Regions from separate parts of the Halomonas sp. R57-5 genome, predicted to be linked through region 1. Evidence: predicted binding sites of a transcription regulator. Region 1 holds the regulator's gene; each other region holds the start of a gene.
The links. Region 1 encodes FNR, which switches genes on or off when oxygen is low (the NO sensors DNR and NnrR bind a similar motif). Its sites were predicted from a motif close to TTGATNTANATCAA; they were not measured.
Positions count from the first base shown of each region.

Region 1 (7,219 bases):
CACCTCTTTGTACTCCGACTGCTGCTGGTGGCCGCCTGCGTGACGATCGCATGGTGGTTTATCGACCCCTCGCGGATGCTCTGGGTGCTACTCTCGGTGCTGGTGGTGACCTGCCCCTGCGCACTGGCGCTGGCCACCCCCGCGGCACTGACCGCAGGTCACGGCCAGCTACGTAAGCGCGGCGTGTTGATTACCCGCGCCGATGCCATGGAAACCCTCTCCAACGTTACCCGGGTGATTTTTGATAAAACCGGCACCCTGACCCGCGGCGAGATGCAGCTTACCCAAACTCAGCCTCTCGGCGAATTAACCGCCGAGCGTGCCCGGGCGATTGCCGCCGCCCTTGAGGCCCATTCGGAGCACCCCATTGCCCGCGCCTTTCGGCCATTCCGGGATGCGACGCTGCAAGCCAAAGATATTCACAGCCACACCGGGCAAGGGCTTGAAGGCAGCTTAAACGGTGCCCGCTGGCGGTTGGGCAAGTACGAATTTGCTGTCGATGGCGCCGTGGCTAGCAGTATGTCGGCGCCCGCCAAGGGCCAATGGCTGCTGCTTAGCGAAAACGGCATGCCCCGCGCCTGGTTTGGTCTGCATGACGGCGTTCGCGATGACGCTGCGGCGACGATCGCGGCCCTCCAGACCCAGGGGTTAAACGTAGAGCTGCTTTCTGGCGACACTCAGGATGCAGTGGAAAGCCTGGCCAGCCAGCTCAATATTACCACCTGGCACGCGGGTACCAGTCCAGAGGGCAAGCTGGCCCGAATGAAAGAACTCCAAGCCGCTGGCGAAACTGTGGTGATGATTGGTGACGGCATCAACGACGTGCCAGTCTTGGCTGGCGCTGATGTAGCGATTGCCATGAATGGAGCGACAGATCTTGCCCGGACCCGCGCCGATGCGGTGCTGCTCAGCCCACGTCTAATGCGAATTTTTGAGGCCATCGAGATTTCCCGCGCAACGCGGCGTATCATGCGCCAGAACATGATTTGGTCAGTGTGCTACAACGTTTCGGCGCTGCCGCTGGCGGCGATGGGGCTGGTGCCGCCCTGGCTAGCCGCGATTGGTATGTCGCTTAGCTCGCTAGTGGTGGTGGGTAACGCCCTGCGGCTGTCACGCTGGCGCCCCCAGCCCGCACCAACGCTTGGCACGTCAACACCGGTAACCGCATGACGATTCTGTACCTGCTTATTCCGCTTTCGCTGATTCTGCTCGGACTCGCCGTCTGGGCCTTCTTCTGGGCGGTCAAAAATGATCAGTTCGACGATTTAGAAGGCCCGGCGCACCGCATCTTGTTTGATGAGGACGACAACGATCTTCCCCCCGAACAGCGCCGCCAGCGCCCGCCAGCCAAGCAAAAAACCGTCGCACCAAAAGATAAAAACGCCCCCGACGACCAAGAGCCTCGGCCATGAATCCCACAGGGCTTGATCTACCGCCGCTGCTGGCGGCATTCGTATTTGGCTTAATGGGCGGTGCCCACTGCATTGGTATGTGCGGCGGCATTATGAGCGCCCTCACCTTTGCAGTACCCCCCAGCATGCGCCATCCAGCGCGTATGGGGGGGCTGCTACTCAGCTACAATGCTGGCCGTATTATTAGCTATATGAGCGCAGGCGCGCTGGTTGCCCTGCTGGGCACGCTATTTTCGCTTTCCGCCACGGCACGAATGCTGCTTCAGGTGTTTGCCGCGCTGATGCTGATCCTGATGGCACTGTATATCGCCAACTGGTGGAAAGGGCTGCTCAAAGTGGAGGCGGTTGGCCGCCGTCTATGGCGCTTTATCGAGCCTGTGGGGCGGCGCTTAATGCCGGTGGTGTATATCCCTCAAGCCTTCGCGCTGGGCGCACTTTGGGGCTGGCTACCCTGTGGGCTGGTCTACTCCATGTTGGCCTGGAGCTTGGCGATTGCCGACCCGCTCCAGGGCGCGCTGCTAATGGGCGCATTTGGGCTAGGCACCCTGCCGGCGCTGCTCGTCACTGGCCTCGCTGCGCGCCAGCTAAGCCACTTGATTCGCCACCCGGCGACGCGCAGCGTGGCGGCACTAACGATTATCGCGTTTGCGCTGTGGCAGCTCTGGACTCTTACGGCACACAACCTCTAATAGCATGACATGGCTCAATCTTTACGCTTTCGTCACGGGTTAGGCTAGCGGCATTACCTCACGTCGGAGCGCCCCTTCATGCCCGTTCATGCCCCTGCGGTTTCACCTCTTGCCTCGTCTGTGGCGGCAGCGCCCTTGCAGCCGGTGTGGGATGAAGCCCTGCTGCGCCGCTACGACACCAGCGGACCACGCTACACGTCTTACCCCACGGCGCTGTCATTTCACGACCAATTCACCCCCGGTGACCTGACCCAGGCACTAGAGCGTAGCAATGCCAGTCAGCGTTCGCTGTCGCTGTATGTTCACGTGCCTTTTTGTCGCAAGATCTGTTTCTACTGCGCATGCAATAAAATCGCCACCAAGAACACCGCCCTGACCGAGCCTTACTTATCCCGGCTCGACCGTGAAATGGTGCTGACCGCACGCCACTTGGATACATCACGACCGGTGGAGCAGCTACACTGGGGTGGCGGAACGCCGACCTTTCTTAGCTTGAATCAGATGGGCGACCTGATTGATCGTTTGGATGCCCGGTTTGGCCTTTCGTCCTCTGCCGATCGCGACTACGCGATTGAAATAGACCCCCGGGAAGCGGATGTATTTACCCTGCGCCACCTGCAGTCGTTAGGCTTTAACCGCATTAGCCTGGGCGTGCAGGATTTAAGCCCGTTGGTACAGAAAGCCATTAACCGCATTCAACCGCGGGTACTCACCGAAACGCTGATGGAAGAGGCGCATCGCCTGGGCTTTCGCTCGCTCAATCTCGATCTTATTTACGGTTTACCGTTTCAGACAGAAAAGAGCTTTGCGAATACCCTCCGCCAGGTGATTGAACTCAATCCGGCGCGTCTTTCAGTATTTAACTACGCCCATATGCCCGAGCGCTTTGCTCCCCAGCGGCGTATTAATGTCGATGATTTGCCGGGCGGTGAAGAGAAGCTGGCAATTCTGCGCACCACGATTGAAATGCTCACCGCGGCTGGCTACGTACATATCGGCATGGATCACTTTGCCCGGCCTGATGATAGCCTGGCCATTGCTCAGCGCGACGGCTCGCTACAGCGCAACTTCCAAGGCTACTCCAGCCATGCCCAGTGCGATTTAATCGGGCTTGGCGTTTCGGCGATTTCACGTATTGATGACGTCTACGCGCAGAACCCGAGCGATCTGGCAAGCTACGAGGCGGCGTTGGATCAGGGTCAGCTCGCTACTGTGCGAGGCGTGCGGTTGAGTGATGACGACCTAATCCGGCGGGATGTGATTGAGCGGCTGATGTGCGATATGGGCATTGATCTGGCTGCGGTCAGCCAGCGCTGGAACATCGATGCCCCCCGCTATTTTGCCCCCGCTCTGGAGCGTTTACAGAGCGCTGAGCAAGATGGCCTACTGACCCGTAGTGGTGATCGACTTAACGCCACGCCCATGGGTCGACTGCTGGTGCGCCATTTAGCCATGGCGTTCGATACCCATCTTTCTGGGCAAATAGGGCAGCGCTACTCTAAGATTGTTTAATCACCTTATTGCAGGCATGCTAACGGCACCACAATAAGTAAGAATTTGCTAATTTTATCCTGACCCACTCAAGGAGCACCGCATGTTGGAACCTATGAGCAGCCGACGCTCGCTACTCCACGAAGCGCGCTGCCAAACCTGCAGCCTTAGCTCGCTGTGCCTGCCGCTTGCCCTTGAGTTGGACGATATGGGGCAGTTCGATGCGATTATTCGCCGCCGTGCGCCGCTGAAAAAAGGCGAGCCGCTGTTTCGCCAGGGTGATACTTTTACCAGCGTTTACGCGGTGCGTTCGGGGAGTTTGAAACAGGTCACCGCCGAAGGTAACGGCAGTGAGCAGTTGACCAATTTCTACCTGCCCAGTGAACTGGTGGGGCTGGATGGCATTGATGAAGAGCACTACCCCGGTAGCGTTATCGCCCTGGAAACCACCACCGTTTGCGAGATTCCTTTTGACCGCCTGGATTTGCTCTCAGAAGAGATCCCTGAGCTACGTGGCCAGCTGTATCGGAGCATGAGCAAAGAGTTACGCGATGACCGACGCATGATGCGCCTACTCTCGCGAAAAACCGCCGATCAACGGCTGGCCACCTTTTTGATTACCCTTTCGGACCGTTTTCGTCGCCGGGGCTACTCGCCCTACAGTTTTCGCCTCTCAATGCCGAGGGCCGATATTGGCAACTACCTGGGCTTAGCGGTGGAAACCGTCAGCCGCATTTTAAGCCGCTTTCAGCAACAAAGCGTGGTGGCGGTTTCCGGGCGAGAGGTCAATATTCTCGATATGCCGCGTTTGATTACCCTCGCCGAAGAGGAAGAGCAAACGGTTAGCTGACGTTGAAGGCCTGGATGCGACCCGCCAGCAGCTCCGCCTGCTTCGCCTCTAAGCCCTCAAAATCAAACAGGCTTCGGTCTGCCAGCTGGGAGGGCGCAATATTGGTCACCGCTTTAAACATGCTTTCCAGACGGCCAGGGAACTTCTCATCCCACTCGGCGAGCATCTCTTTGACCACCTGACGCTGCATATTAGGCTGGGAGCCGCACAGGTTGCAGGGAATGATTGGGAACGCCATCAGCCGCGAAAATTCCGCAATATCCGCTTCTTTGCAGTAGGCCAACGGCCGAATAACGATATTCTTACCATCATCGGATAGCAGCTTGGGCGGCATCGCTTTCAGGTTGCCGCCGAAGAACATATTCAGAAACAGGGTTTCAAGAATATCTTCCCGGTGATGGCCCAGGGCAATTTTATTGGCCCCAATCTCTTCGGCAAMCCCATACAGCGAGCCGCGGCGAAGCCGTGAACAGAGCGCGCAGGTGGTTTTACCTTCAGGGGTTTTCTCTTTCACCACCGAGTAGGTATCGCGTTCTACGATATGATACTCCACCCCCTGTTTGTCCAGATAGGCAGGCAGCACATGCTCAGGGAAGCCCGGCTGCTTCTGATCCAGATTGACCGCTATCAACGAAAAGTTAACTGGCGCGTTGCGCTGCAAGTTGCGCAAAATCTCCAGCATCGTGTAGCTGTCCTTACCGCCGGAGAGGCACACCATCACGCGATCGCCTTCATTGATCATTTGGTAATCAATAATCGCATTGCCCACTTCTCGGCGCAGACGCTTTTGCAGCTTGTTAAATTCACGCTTCTGCTTAGCATCAGCCTGCACAGCGTCTGGAGAGGCTGCAGGAGCAACATCTGGCGTGTCAAAATGCGGGTCGAAATAATCTAGGGATTGCATGAAATAAGCACTGCCGATAGTGAAAGGCGCTAAAAGAGGAAATATTGCCACATTCTAACAACACTCACCGCCTGACCCAAACACTAGTGCTTCCACCATTCCTATGCCACCTCCGCCATAACGCGCTGTAGGCGCATATACAGAAGTGCGCTGGCGGTTGCCTCGGCAAGCACGCTTTGCACACCCATGGCAGGCACCTGCCAGCATGCCAGCGCCTGGGCGAAGCTGCTGGGCGCTTCTACCTCCGGATGCAAACGCCGCAGTTGGCGCTGATGCAGTCTCGCCACATCAACCTGGGCATTGGGTAGCGCAAAATTCAGCCGCTTAGTCAGTAGTGTATTCAACGCTCCAATGCGCTGCTCCAACTGCCAGCCCACTATGGGCCGGTTGCCGATAAATTCCACTAACGCGCTCAAGTTATCACTGCTTGGCGGCTGCACCTCCCCTGCCTCACATAGCAAATGATGACGGCGCAGCTTCGCACTTTCGGGCTGTTTCGTGCTGCCTAACGTCATCACAAAAGCGCGGCTGGTTCGTACCTGCTGCTGGCTCAGCACCACCGCCGCCAAGCTGATCACCGGCGATGCCGACGTGAGCGTTGTCGTACAGACGAGGGCTACCAGCTCATCGCCCATATAAGGTTGAAACAGCCACGCATAGGGAGAATCCGCACAACGCCGACGATCACTTTCACGGCGCAGTAAGGTGCGCAATGAACCGCTAAATAGCCCTACGTGTCGATCTAACAGCCGCATTCCGCTCACGAATACTCCAAATGATAACGATGGGAAAGCCGCTGCTTAAAGTCTTTGACAATATGCATCGCTTCGCGCAATAGGTCGCGCTCCAGGGAAGAGAGATTTTGCACCACCACACGGTTAGCGCGGCTGCCGTTTTGGGCGTTGACGTCTGAGGCACCGGCTTGATGACCGGCAGGCGTCTCCAAAACGCTTAGCTGCTGTTTAAGACGCAGCTCGGAAAACAGTGCCAACGCTTCACCCAGGTCATCGGCAAAGCGGCGATCCAAACGGCCATCGGCGGCCAGGGCGTCAAGCCGGTCGAGTGTTGAAGTGGCTTTAATCCGCCGTTCAAGTGCCATGGTGCGCACGCCGTGAACAATCGGGAAAATGCCGCCTTTCTTAATATCGATACCGTGCTGGGGCTTTTTCAATGAGCCAAACAGCGTCAGCGGCGTCGAGAAACGCAGCGCCGTGCGGGCGAAATAGGAGAGCAGCAGCTCATCGCCCGAGCAGCGTTCAAACAGCTCTTCGCGAACGCTTTCGAGTAGGCTTGGGTTACCCGCCACCGCATGGGCATCGAGCATAATCGCCAGCTTCATCAGGCTGTCGCCATCACGCTCCCTGGCCCACTTGGCGATATGGCCTTTCCACTGCGACACCGTGGCCACCCACTCGGGGTTAGACACCATAATATTGCCGGGGCACGGCGGATAACCGAGCTGAATCAGCGTATCAGTGAGCGTCTGCATATGGCTTGTAAGGTCAGGCCACTGGGTTTCATCGGCCAGAATCAGGCCGTTATCCTGATCCGTTTTGAGAATCTGTTCACCGCGCCCTTCGCTGCCCATCACCATCATGCAGCTCTGCCCGTGGTAGCGTTCATTAATGGTGAACTCCCAGGCTTTACTGATGATGCGACCGTTCAGTGCGGCGAGCAGATCCATCGCAAAGCGCAGCTTAACGCCCTGGGCCATCAGCGCTTTGACCAGCTCCGGGGTACGCTGGCTGGCGGCTGCAAGCGCCTCTAAGCTGGTTGCCTGCTCTACCTGCAGACTCACCACATAGCTACGGCTTGAGAAGTAGCTAAGCACGTCAGTGAGCTCAACAACGCCTTTCAAGGCGTTTTGCTCCAT
Region 1 covers NZ_LN813019.1:1,195,756-1,202,974, reverse strand. The annotation lists gene HALO_RS05390 (heavy metal translocating P-type ATPase) at 1-1,170, shown strand, start outside; gene ccoS (cbb3-type cytochrome oxidase assembly protein CcoS) at 1,167-1,412, shown strand; gene HALO_RS05380 (sulfite exporter TauE/SafE family protein) at 1,409-2,101, shown strand; gene hemN (oxygen-independent coproporphyrinogen III oxidase) at 2,180-3,613, shown strand; gene fnr (fumarate/nitrate reduction transcriptional regulator Fnr) at 3,696-4,442, shown strand; gene ttcA (tRNA 2-thiocytidine(32) synthetase TtcA) at 4,435-5,346, opposite strand; gene HALO_RS05360 (DNA polymerase III subunit epsilon) at 5,448-6,101, opposite strand; gene HALO_RS05355 (DUF294 nucleotidyltransferase-like domain-containing protein) at 6,107-7,219, opposite strand, start outside.

Region 2 (2,495 bases), 120 kb from region 1:
GCCTCCCGTGGCGGGGTGGAAATTAGGTAGCCGGAATCGGCTTCATCATCCAGATAACCGCTACCGGAAGGCCCCTTGCGGGCAAAGTGCTGCATCAACCACATTTCGATGATGACGAAGGTGGTGTAAAGGATGCCGATGGCAATCAGGGTAGTGAGCACCTGCTCAGCAGTCAGACTGGAAATAGCCAGGTGCACCGGGAGGATCTCGCCGATGGCCCACGGCTGACGGCCGTACTCGGCCACGAACCAGCCCGCTTCACAGGCGATCCAGGGTAGCGGCAGGCTGAACAGCGCAAAGCGCAGTAACCAAGGGGACTTCTCAGGCTGACGGCGCACGCTATGCCAGAGGGCCAGGGCAAACAGCAGCAGCATGCTAAAGCCAGCGGCTACCATGGCCCGAAAAGACCAGAACAGCGGCCAAACCTTGGGAATCGACGCCTCTACGGCCTGGTTAATCTCGGCGGCCGTCGCATTGGCCACATCGTCGCTATAAGCGCTAAGCAGCAGCCCATAGCCGAGATCGCTGCGCACCTCCTCGAACCGGGCCTGATCCCCTTCGCGCTCTTCACCGCTGCGCAGGCGCTGCATAAGGGCATAGGCTTCCTGGCCGTTGACGATGCGTTCGCGGTGCTCCGCCTTAAGCTCGCGTATCCCCATCACTTCGGTATCCAGCGAGCGCGTAGCGATCAAGCCCATCACGCCAGGTATCTTGATGGCTAGGTCGGTGCGCTGTTCAGCCTCGTTGGGCAGCCCAAACAGGGTAAAGGCGGCCGGAGCGGGATGGGTTTGCCATTCGGCCTCGATGGCGGCCAGTTTGACCTTTTGGACGTCTCCCAGCTCATAACCAGACTCGTCGCCCAGAACAATCACCGACAGTACACTGGCCAAGCCAAAGGCCGACGCAATCGTGAAGCTGCGCCGGGCAAAGGCGATCTCGCGACCCTTGAGCAGGTACCAGCTTGAAATCGCCAGCACGAAAACCGCGCCGGTGACGTAGCCCGCCGACACGGTATGCACGAATTTGACTTGGGCAACGGGGTTGAGCAGCACTTCAGCAAAGCTGGTCAACTCCATACGCATGGTGGCAAGGTTGAGCTCTGMCCCCACGGGATGCTGCATCCAGCCATTGGCCACCAGAATCCACAGGGCCGACATATTGGTCGCCAGCGCCATCAACCAGGTAACCGCCAGATGTTTCTCTTTTGACAGGCGATCCCAGCCGAAAAAGAACAGCCCGACCAGGGTCGACTCAAGGAAGAACGCCATCAAGGCTTCTATCGCCAGCGGCGCGCCGAAGATATCGCCGACATAATGAGAGTAGTACGACCAGTTGGTGCCGAACTGAAACTCCATAGCGATGCCGGTGGTTACCCCCAACGCAAAGTTAATACCGAACAGCTTGCCCCAGAACTTGGTCATCTGACGATAAATGGTCTTACCGGTCATCACATAGACCGTCTCCATAATCGCCAGCAGTATCGATAGCCCTAGCGTTAAAGGTACAAACAGGAAATGCACCATCGCCGTAAAGGCGAACTGCAACCTGGATAATTCAACAATGTCCATGAGTGACTCCCGATGGATAGCTTAAACACACCCCTCGCCCCACCGGGAAACCACTGACTGGCGCTCACCCAGGCAAAGCGATGGGTATAAGGTTATGCCTCCACCCGAGTCAAAAATTTGATCCTGGTCAATTCCTTATCTATGCATGTTGCGGTTGCGACAAAATGCCCTTATCACCTGGCTAGTGCGCCTCATCCCAATTGGCGCCGCTCTCCGCCTCTACTATTAGCGGCACTTTTAGCGCTGCCGCACCCTGCATGCGTTTTTGCACCTGCTCGATAAACGCATCAACTTGCTTCTCGGCCACTTCAAATACCAGCTCATCGTGCACCTGCATGACCATCAGCGCGTCGAACTCACCTTCTGCCAGCCATGCATCCACATCGATCATCGCCTGCTTGATGATATCCGCCGCGGTGCCCTGCATCGGTGCGTTAATGGCGGTGCGTTCGGCGCCTTGACGGCGGTTGCGGTTTTGCGACTGAATTTCCGGCAGGTATAGCCGCCGACCCAGCACGGTTTCGACAAAGCCATCTTCCCCCGCCTGGGAACGGATGCGCTCCATATAGCGAGCCACGCCGGGGTAGCGGTCGAAGTAGCGGTCGATGTAGGTCTGCGCCTGATTGCGCTCGATATGCAGCTGGCGCGACAGCCCCCAGGCGCTCATGCCGTAGATCAAGCCGAAGTTAATCGCTTTGGCACTGCGCCGCTGGTCGCCCGACACCTTATCAAGGGAGGTGCCAAACACTTCCGCCGCGGTAGCAGTATGGATATCACGCCCCTCGGCAAAGGCTTCCAGCAGGCCTTTGTCCTCGGAAAGGTGCGCCATAATACGCAGCTCGATCTGCGAGTAGTCCGCGGCAACAATGCGATAACCGGGGCGGGCGATAAATGCCTGACGAATTTTGCGCCCCTCTTCGGTACGAA
Region 2 covers NZ_LN813019.1:1,074,937-1,077,431, reverse strand. The annotation lists gene HALO_RS04825 (cytochrome ubiquinol oxidase subunit I) at 1-1,568, opposite strand, end outside; gene polA (DNA polymerase I) at 1,750-2,495, opposite strand, start outside.
Region 2: a site for FNR is predicted at 1,686-1,699, ahead of HALO_RS04825 (cytochrome ubiquinol oxidase subunit I). Genes of this name have one in related genera too.

Region 3 (2,495 bases), 590 kb from region 1:
GCTTCGAATTGACTATAAACAGGTGACGGCATGAAGTTACGACTAACCTTCATTAAATAATGTTGAGGTCGCAGGTACGTATTGCCCAAGAGAGCATTGCGCATCGTCTGCCTCTCATATACAGCGGTCATGAGCACTGTTCAAAAGCGTGCATTATCGTGGGGGGGGGGGGCACCATGACGAAACAAAAACTGATTCTGCTATTCGATGGGACGTGGAACGACCCTGAAGACCAAACCAATGTTTATCGTATTACCCGGTTGATCCATGATGACGATGACGGTATCAGGCAGAGGTTCTATTACAACCCCGGCGTAGGGACATCTAAGTTTCAGCGCTTTACCGGCGGAGCCTTCGGTCACGGGCTGAGCACAAACCTACAGGAAGGCTATGACTGGCTGGCAAGGCGTTACAGTGAAGGCGATGAGATCTGGATATTCGGGTTCAGCCGTGGTGCCTACACCGCCAGAAGCCTGGTGGGGATGATTCGTAAATGCGGGCTAGTGCATGTCGTCACGCCAGGGTTGCTCGATAAGGCCGAAAGTATTTATCGAAACCGCGATTTGCACCCCGATTCTGAGGTGTGCACAGGGTTCAAGGAGAGCTTCAGCCTCCAGCCCAGGATTCATTTCATTGGTGTGTGGGATACCGTTGGCGCGCTGGGCGTGCCCGGAACCAACCTGTTCAAAAGCAAATACGATTGGCACGATACCGAGCTTTCCAGCATTGTCGATCATGCCTATCAAGCGGTCGCGCTGGACGAACACAGAGCGACTTACAACGTATCGCTCTGGACAAGCAAGGATGGCAAGCAGAAAACGGGCAATCGCGACGTAGAGCAGTGCTGGTTTATCGGCGCCCACGCCAATGTAGGCGGCGGCTATGGTGCTGACGACACACTGGCCGATATATCGCTGAGCTGGATGTTAGCCAAGGCGCAAAAGGCAGGCCTAAAAGTGGCACCCTACGAAGTTGCTGAGGATGCCTGGAAGACAGCACCCAAAGACTCGTTTTCTGATTTCCTGAGGGGGTTCTACGCCAGATACAAACGCCTTGGAAACACCTCTGACGGCCGTTTTTACCGACAATATGCGGAAGTGATGCCAGGGCAGTGTGCGGTGAATATTTCAGTCGATGAGAGTGTTTGGAAGCGCTGGGCCGATACAACGTGTGAGTACCGGCCGCGTACTTTGACCGATGTCCCCCTTTTCCCACCGGAGGAGTAGGCCGAGCGGGCACTTTTGACTCGCAGGCTACGAGCTGGCGCTATGCCGCATTCACCCAGGCGCCATAAGCAGTCGCATGAAAGTGATGGCTGACCTAGATCACGAAGTGGCCACTATCGACTAAAAACTAAGTATTCAAAGTAGGTTTAACCTAAGTTAACTGCTAGTCTCGAAGCATTAGAGCGAAAAACGCCGCAGGGATAATATGATGCAGAATGCCCGCATAACGCTTCACCCAAGCAAGCAGCGCATGCAGGTGCAGGTTGATAGCATTCTGATAGCCGACTCCACCAATACGCTCGAACTCCGCGAACACGGCTACTCGCCACGCCATTACTTTCCACGTGAAGACGTGCGGATGGATTTACTCACCGTTTCAGAGACCATCACTTATTGCCCCTTTAAAGGGCATACGGTGTATTTTTCGCTGGGTGAAAGTCGGGATATTGCTTGGAGTTATGAGGAGCCGATTGAAGGTATGAAAGCTTTAGCAGATAGGGTTGCATTTTCTGAGGAAGTTAGCGAATGACGCTTTTCGACCCAAAGCTGACGTTCGCATATGCAAATAATACGTCACAGGCAGGGTGCTTGAACGTCTACCTACTGCGTTCATAACCAAGCAGGTGGCTCAATATAATTGCACCGCAAGTTCTACCTAGAACAAATCCTACTGACGGCTGCTGCAACTCATCAAAAACTCCATTTGATGATTTATAAGGGAATATCGATACCGTTAAGTTACGCTGGTTTCCGTATAAAAAATTTATTCAAGGGAATGGGAGCATCCAGAAAACCATGCATATTTCAAAGCTGAAATTGGTCAACTATCGAAATTTTAAGAACACCACGTTGTATTTTAAGCGAGGTGTCAACACGATTATTGGCGAAAATGGTTCTGGTAAATCAAATATCCTCCGCGCTATACGTCTCCTACTGGATGACCACATGGTGCGAGCTGCCCATCGCCTGGATGAGTCAGATTTCTGTCGTTCACTAAGTCGGTGGCAAGGCCACTGGATTATCATTAGTGTGGAATTCGAGGAGATCAGCTCTGACGAAGCTGTGCAGGCGCTATTTCTACAGACCACCGCCATTCTAGAGGATGGCCCGATCGCAAAGGCGACCTATAACCTTATCTTTCGTCCTAAAAAGGAGATCCGCCTTAAGCTGGCCTCGCTTGGAGACTTCGACAATGATGAGCTAGCGGACATTCGAGACGCGATCACAATCGATGACTACGAGACAATATTCACAGGTAGAAGCAGCGCT
Region 3 covers NZ_LN813019.1:1,784,486-1,786,980, forward strand. The annotation lists gene HALO_RS08170 (SMP-30/gluconolactonase/LRE family protein) at 1-34, shown strand, start outside; gene HALO_RS08175 (DUF2235 domain-containing protein) at 177-1,226, shown strand; gene HALO_RS08180 (DUF427 domain-containing protein) at 1,435-1,755, shown strand; gene HALO_RS08185 (ATP-dependent nuclease) at 2,022-2,495, shown strand, end outside.
Region 3: a site for FNR is predicted at 1,316-1,329, ahead of HALO_RS08180 (DUF427 domain-containing protein). Genes of this name have one in related genera too.